DNA from 2 places in the Streptomyces sp. NBC_01296 genome. Region 1 is predicted to be linked to the other one. Evidence: predicted binding sites of a transcription regulator. Region 1 holds the regulator's gene; the other holds the start of a gene.

Region 1 (3,408 bases):
ACGGTGACGATCGAGTACGTGCCCGCCTTGCGCAAGGCGGCGAGGACCACGGGCGCGGGGCAGCCGAAGGTGAACGAGACCACGGGAACGGGGTCTTCGAGGAGGATCGCGAGCTTGGCGTCGTAGCCGTCGTCGCTGGTGCCGATGATGTCCTCGTCGGCCAGGGAGATCTCGTACCAGCTGGCCTCGCCGGCCAGCTGCCCGCGGTACGCCTCCACCGCGGCCGGGTCCACGTACCCCGTCTGCGGCATGAAGAGGTTCACGCCGAACGGGCGCCGGGTGAGCGCGCGCAGCCGTTTGATCTCCTGGTACATCCCGTCGGCGGTCTTGTAGCCGCCGGCCAGGAAGCCCAGCCCGCCCGCCTCGCACACGGCGGCGGCGAGCGGCGGACAGGAGGCGCCGCCCGCCATGGGAGCCTGCACGATCGGGTACGGGGAGAGACCGTTCGGTGCGGAGGACATGCACTGCATCGTGCCATGTCCCGCTCACCGGGCCGAATCACGGCATTCGCCTGGCATAGTCCGCTTCAGCGGGCGCGTCCGGATCAATGCGGCGAGCCCGGTCCGGGGCATCCCCGGACCGGGCTTCGTCACGTGCTCCGACAAGGGAGGTGTCCGGTCAGCGGCCGTTGAAGGCGTCCTTCAGGCGGCTGAACAGGCCCTGCTGACCCGGCGCGAACTGGCCCATGGGCCGCTCCTCGCCGCGCAGCTTGGCGAGCTGGCGCAGCAGCTCCTCCTGCTGGGGGTCCAGCTTGCCCGGGGTGGTGACCTCGACGTGGACGATCAGGTCGCCGCGGCCGCCGCCGCGCAGGTGCGTGACGCCGCGCCCGTGCAGCGGGATCGACTGGCCCGACCCGGTGCCGGGGCGGATGTCGATCTCCTCCATGCCGTCCAGCGTCTCCAGCGGGCACTTGGTGCCGAGGGCCGCGGCCGTCATGGGGATGGTCACCGTGCAGTGCAGGTCGTCCCCGCGCCGCTGGAAGGTCGGGTGCGACAGCTCGTGGATCTCCACGTACAGGTCGCCGGCGGGGCCGCCGCCGGGGCCGACCTCGCCCTCGCCCGCGAGCTGGATCCGGGTGCCGTTCTCGACGCCCGCCGGGATCTTGACCGTGAGGCTGCGGCGGGAGCGGACCCGGCCGTCGCCCGCGCACTCGGGGCACGGGGTCGGGACCACGGTGCCGAAGCCCTGGCACTGGGGGCAGGGGCGCGAGGTCATGACCTGGCCCAGGAAGGACCGGGTGACCTGCGACACCTCACCGCGGCCGCGGCACATGTCACACGTCTGCGCCGAGGTGCCGGGGGCGGCACCCTCTCCGGAGCAGGTGGTGCAGACGACGGCCGTGTCGACCTGGATGTCCTTGGTCGTGCCGAAGGCGGCCTCGTCCAGCTCCAGGTCGAGGCGGATCATGGCGTCCTGGCCGCGGCGGGTCCGCGAGCGCGGTCCGCGCTGCGAGGCCTGGCCGAAGAAGGCGTCCATGATGTCGGAGAAGTTGCCGAAGCCGCCCGCTCCGAAGCCGCCCGCGCCGCCGCCGCCCGAGGAGGACAGCGGGTCGCCGCCGAGGTCGTAGACCTGCTTCTTCTGCGGGTCCGAGAGCACCTCGTAGGCCGCGTTGATCTCCTTGAAGCGCTCCTGCGTCTTCGGGTCCGGATTCACGTCCGGGTGGAGTTCGCGCGCCAGGCGACGGAAGGCCTTCTTGATCTCGTCCTGCGATGCGTCGCGGCGCACGCCGAGAACGGCGTAGTAGTCCGTGGCCACTTACGACTCCGCCAGGATCTGTCCGACGTAACGTGCCACTGCGCGTACCGCTCCCATCGTTCCGGGGTAGTCCATGCGGGTCGGTCCGACCACGCCGAGTTTGGCGACTGCTTCGCCGCCCGAACCGTAGCCGACCGAGACGACGGACGTGGAGTTCAGTCCCTCGTATGCATTCTCATGCCCGATCCGTACGGCCATTCCCGACTCACTGGCCTCACCGAGCAGCTTGAGGAGCACGACCTGCTCCTCCAGCGCCTCGAGCACCGGCCTGATCGTCAGGGGAAAATCGTGTCCGAAGCGCGTGAGATTGGCGGTTCCGCCGATCATCAACCGCTCCTCGGCCTCCTCGACCAGCGTCTCCAGCAGGGTCGCGAGCACGGTCGACACCGTGCTGCGGTCATCCGGCTCGAACGACTCCGGCAGGTCCTGCACGAGCTGCGGCACGTCCGTGAACCGGCGGCCGACGACCCGGCTGTTGAGCCGCGCCCGCAGATCTGCGAGCGAGGTCTCGCCGAACGGAGTCTGGCAGTCCACGAGCCGCTGCTCGACCCGTCCTGTATCGGTGATCAGCACGAGCATGAGCCGGGCCGGAGCGAGCGACAGCAGCTCGACGTGCCGGACCGTCGACCGGGTCAGGCTCGGGTACTGGACGACGGCGACCTGCCGGGTGAGCTGCGCGAGCAGGCGCACCGTACGGCCGACCACGTCGTCGAGGTCGACGGCCCCGTCGAGGAAGTTCTGGATGGCCCGGCGCTCGGGCGTCGACAGCGGCTTGACCCCCGCCAGCTTGTCGACGAAGAGCCGGTAGCCCTTGTCCGTGGGGATCCGGCCGGCGCTGGTGTGGGGCTGCGCGATGTAGCCCTCCTCCTCCAGCACGGCCATGTCGTTGCGCACGGTGGCGGGCGAGACGCCGAGCCGGTGCCGCTCGGTGAGCGCCTTGGAGCCGACCGGCTCCTCCGTCCCGACGTAGTCCTGGACGATGGCGCGCAGCACCTCGAGTCTGCGTTCGCTGAGCATCGCGCACACCTCCAGCTGGTCGTCGTCGCTCGTCGTGGTCGGTTTCATCTGCTTCGTTGGCACTCCGGGCGTTCGAGTGCCAGAGATCCCCCGGCCAGTGTACGGCCGGGTAGTCAGGCCCTGGCAAGGGCGGCCCGCCAGGGTAGCGTCGCGGCATGGACGTGCGTTGGGAAGAGGCGGGCTGGGAGCGGCTGACCGGACGGACCGGACGGCGACGACTCCCGGTGTGGGACTGCACGGTGGGACTGGTGGTGGGGGACGAGTCGGTACTCCTGATCGATCCGGGCTCGTGCGTGCGCGAAGGCGCGCAGCTGCGGGCCGAGGCGGAGCGGCTGACCGGCCGGCGCGTGACGCATATCGCATTCACGCACGGCCATTTCGATCACGTACTGGGCGTGGCCGCGTTCGCCGGGGCCGAGGTGTACGGGGCGGTCGGGCTGGACTCGGAGCTGTCGACGGGCCGGGAGGAGCTGCGCGGCGACGCGGTCCGGCAGGGGCTGTCGGAGGCCGAGGCCGCCGAGGCGGTGGGCCTGCTGGCGGTGCCGAGGCATTCCGTCTCGGGCGAATGGACCCTGGAGCTGGGCGGGCTGCAGGTGCTGCTGGCCAACGTCGGGCCCGGGCACACCCGGTACGACC
Region 2 (3,408 bases), 2.0 Mb from region 1:
GGAGCGGGTGACCTTGACCGGGTCGATGACGCCGGCCTTGACCAGGTCGCCGTACTCGCCGGTGGCGGCGTTGAAGCCCTGGCCCTTGTCGAGCTCGGCGACCTTCGAGGTGATGACGTAGCCCTCGAGGCCGGCGTTCTCGGCGATCCAGCGCAGCGGCTCGACGGCGGCGCGGCGGACGACCGCGACACCCGTGCCCTCGTCGCCGGTCAGGCCGAGGTTGCCCTCGAGGACCTTGACGGCGTGGACGAGCGCGGAGCCACCGCCGGAGACGATGCCCTCCTCGACCGCGGCGCGGGTCGCCGAGATGGCGTCCTCGAGGCGGTGCTTCTTCTCCTTGAGCTCCACCTCGGTGGCGGCGCCGACCTTGATGACGCAGACGCCGCCGGCGAGCTTCGCCAGGCGCTCCTGCAGCTTCTCGCGGTCCCAGTCCGAGTCGGTGGACTCGATCTCGGCCTTGATCTGGTTGACGCGGCCGACGACCTCTTCGTGGCTGCCGCCACCGTCGACGATGGTGGTGTCGTCCTTGGAGATGGTCACGCGGCGCGCGGAACCGAGGACGTCCAGACCGGCCTGGTCGAGCTTGAGGCCGACCTCCTCGGCGATGACGGTGGCACCGGTGAGGGTGGCCATGTCCTGGAGCATCGCCTTGCGGCGGTCACCGAAGCCGGGGGCCTTGACGGCGACCGCGTTGAAGGTGCCGCGGATCTTGTTGACGACGAGGGTGGAGAGCGCCTCGCCCTCGACGTCCTCGGCGATGATCAGCAGCGGGCGGGAGCCGCCGGCCTGGATGACCTTCTCGAGCAGGGGCAGGAGGTCCTGGATGGACGAGACCTTGCCCTGGTTGATCAGGATGTACGGGTCGTCGAGGACGGCCTCCATACGCTCCTGGTCGGTGACCATGTACGGCGAGAGGTAGCCCTTGTCGAAGGCCATGCCCTCGGTGAACTCCAGCTCCAGGCCGAAGGCGTTGGACTCCTCGACGGTGATGACACCGTCCTTGCCGACCTTGTCCATCGCCTCGGCGATGAGCTCGCCGACCTGCTGGTCCTGCGCGGAGAGCGCGGCCACGGCAGCGATGTCGGACTTGTCCTCGATCGGGCGGGCAGTCGCGAGGAGCTCCTCGGACACGGCCTTGACCGCGGCGTCGATGCCCTTCTTCAGGGCGGCCGGGGAAGCGCCCGCGGCGACGTTGCGCAGACCCTCGCGGACCAGCGCCTGGGCCAGCACGGTGGCGGTGGTGGTGCCGTCACCCGCGATGTCGTTGGTCTTGGTCGCCACCTCCTTCACGAGCTGCGCGCCCAGGTTCTCGTACGGGTCGTCCAGCTCGACCTCGCGGGCGATGGTGACACCGTCGTTGGTGATGGTGGGGGCGCCGAACTTCTTGTCGATGACGACGTTGCGGCCCTTGGGGCCGATCGTCACCTTGACCGTGTCGGCAAGCTTGTTGACGCCGCGCTCGAGGGCGCGACGGGCGTCCTCGTCGAACTTCAGGATCTTCGCCATGGGAGCGGTTCAGCCCTCTCGAAAACTCGGGTTTAACGAACTACGCCCCTTGCCGCCCGGCAATCAGCGGGGTGACCAGGGGCGCAGCTCAAAGCAATGCTTCGGTGAATTACTTCTCGATGATCGCGAGCACGTCGCGAGCCGAGAGGACGAGGTACTCCTCGCCGCTGTACTTCACTTCGGTGCCGCCGTACTTGCTGTACAGCACGATGTCGCCGACGCTGACGTCCAGCGGGAGACGCTGGCCGTCCTCGAAGCGACCCGGGCCCACGGCGAGGACGACGCCCTCCTGGGGCTTCTCCTTCGCGGTGTCCGGGATGACCAGGCCGGAAGCCGTGGTCTGCTCGGCGTCGAGCGGCTGGACCACGATGCGGTCCTCGAGCGGCTTGATGGCAACCTTGGAGCTGGTGGTCGTCACGATCCGACCTCCCCCTTCGGAGATCTCACGGGGCTAACTGTCTAGGTGGCGACCAGGTGGATCCGTCGTCGCGGGTGCCGGACCTGCCCGTCGCTGTGTTGGCACTCACCGGTGGCGAGTGCCAGGTGCGAGACTATTCCGGCGATTAGCACTCGGTCAAGCGGAGTGCCAACACGCTCCGCCGGGCGATGCGGATCCGGGGGGTCCCCGGGCCCCGCCGGGGCCCGGGGGCCGGCCCCCCGAGGGGTGGGCGGTATGTGACGCTTGGGGCGTGCGGATTCTCGTGGTCGAAGACGAAGAAGGCCTCGCCGAGTCCCTGCGGCGCGGCCTCTGCGCCGACGGCCACTGGGTCGACGTCGCCCACGACGGCCACCGCGGTCTGGAGCTCGCCCGCACGGGCTCGTACGACGCCGTCCTGCTCGACCTGATGCTGCCCGGCCTCAGCGGCTACGAAATCTGCTCCCGCATCCGGGCCGACGGCGACCCCACGCCCGTGCTCATGCTGACCGCCAAGGACGGCGAGTACGACGAGGCCGAAGGCCTCGACTGCGGCGCCGACGACTACCTCACCAAGCCGTTCTCCTTCGTGGTCCTGGCCGCCCGCCTCCGCGCCCTCGCCCGCCGCGCGGGCGCGGCAACAGCCGCCGCCACGACCGCCGGAGGCGCCGGCACGCTCCAGGCCGGCGACCTCGTCCTCGACCCCGCCGGCCGCCGCTGCCGACGCGGTACGCAGGACATCGAGCTCACCGCCCGCGAGCTCGGCGTGCTCGCCTGCCTGATGGAGCAGCCCGGCCTGGCCGTCGCCAAGCAGGACATCCTGGACCAGGTCTGGGACACCCCGCACACCATCGACCCGAACATCGTCGAGGTGTACGTCTCCTCGCTGCGCAAGAAGATCGACGCCCCCTTCGGCCGCCGCTCGATCCGCACCGTCCACGGCACCGGCTACCGGATGGCCGCGGACGGTGGCTAGGACCGGCCGTTCGAAAACGGCTGGATCCGTCCGGTCGCAAGGCCGAGGAGAGGGGCCGTGCAGCGGCCGCCGGTCCGGCCTCGTCCGCACGTCCGGCCCCGGGCCGCTCCGGCGGCGCGCCGCCGTGGCCGCCGCCCTCGCCATGGCGGCGGTCCTCGGCGTCGGCGGGCTGTGGCTGTACACGCTGCTGCGGACCAACCTCCTCGACAACACCACCAACCGCACCGAGCTGGCCGCCCGCAAGGTCGCCGCCCAGCTCGACGGCCGCGCCCTCCCGCCCGGCGGCCGGCTGCCCGCGCCGGAGAGCGGGGTGGACCTGGTCCTCGTACGGGACGCGCAAGGGCGGACCGTCGCCTCCACCGGGGACCTCGGGGACACCCCCGACCTCGGCGGCCTGCGCCCGCCCGCATCCGGTGCGTCCGGTGCATCCGGCGAGGACTCCCGGTCGGCCGTGCTCCCGCCCGCGCGCCCCGGCGCGGAACGGCGCGCGGTGGTCGTGGTGGATGCGCCG

What was found. Region 1 encodes HrcA, which represses chaperone genes, less so after heat shock. Its sites were predicted from a motif close to TTNGCACTCNGNNNNNCNGAGTGCNAA; they were not measured.
Region 2: the regulator HrcA is predicted to act here: its motif matches at 2,070-2,096, upstream of groES (co-chaperone GroES).

The regions. Positions count from the first base shown of each region.
Region 1 is NZ_CP130720.1:5,751,630-5,755,037, reverse strand. It holds gene OG299_RS26130 (nitronate monooxygenase) at 1-461, opposite strand, end outside; gene dnaJ (molecular chaperone DnaJ) at 619-1,755, opposite strand; gene hrcA (heat-inducible transcriptional repressor HrcA) at 1,756-2,772, opposite strand; gene OG299_RS26115 (MBL fold metallo-hydrolase) at 2,928-3,408, shown strand, end outside.
Region 2 is NZ_CP130720.1:3,750,273-3,753,680, forward strand. It holds gene groL (chaperonin GroEL) at 1-1,506, opposite strand, end outside; gene groES (co-chaperone GroES) at 1,616-1,924, opposite strand; gene OG299_RS16625 (response regulator transcription factor) at 2,196-2,897, shown strand; gene OG299_RS16630 (sensor histidine kinase) at 3,022-3,408, shown strand, end outside.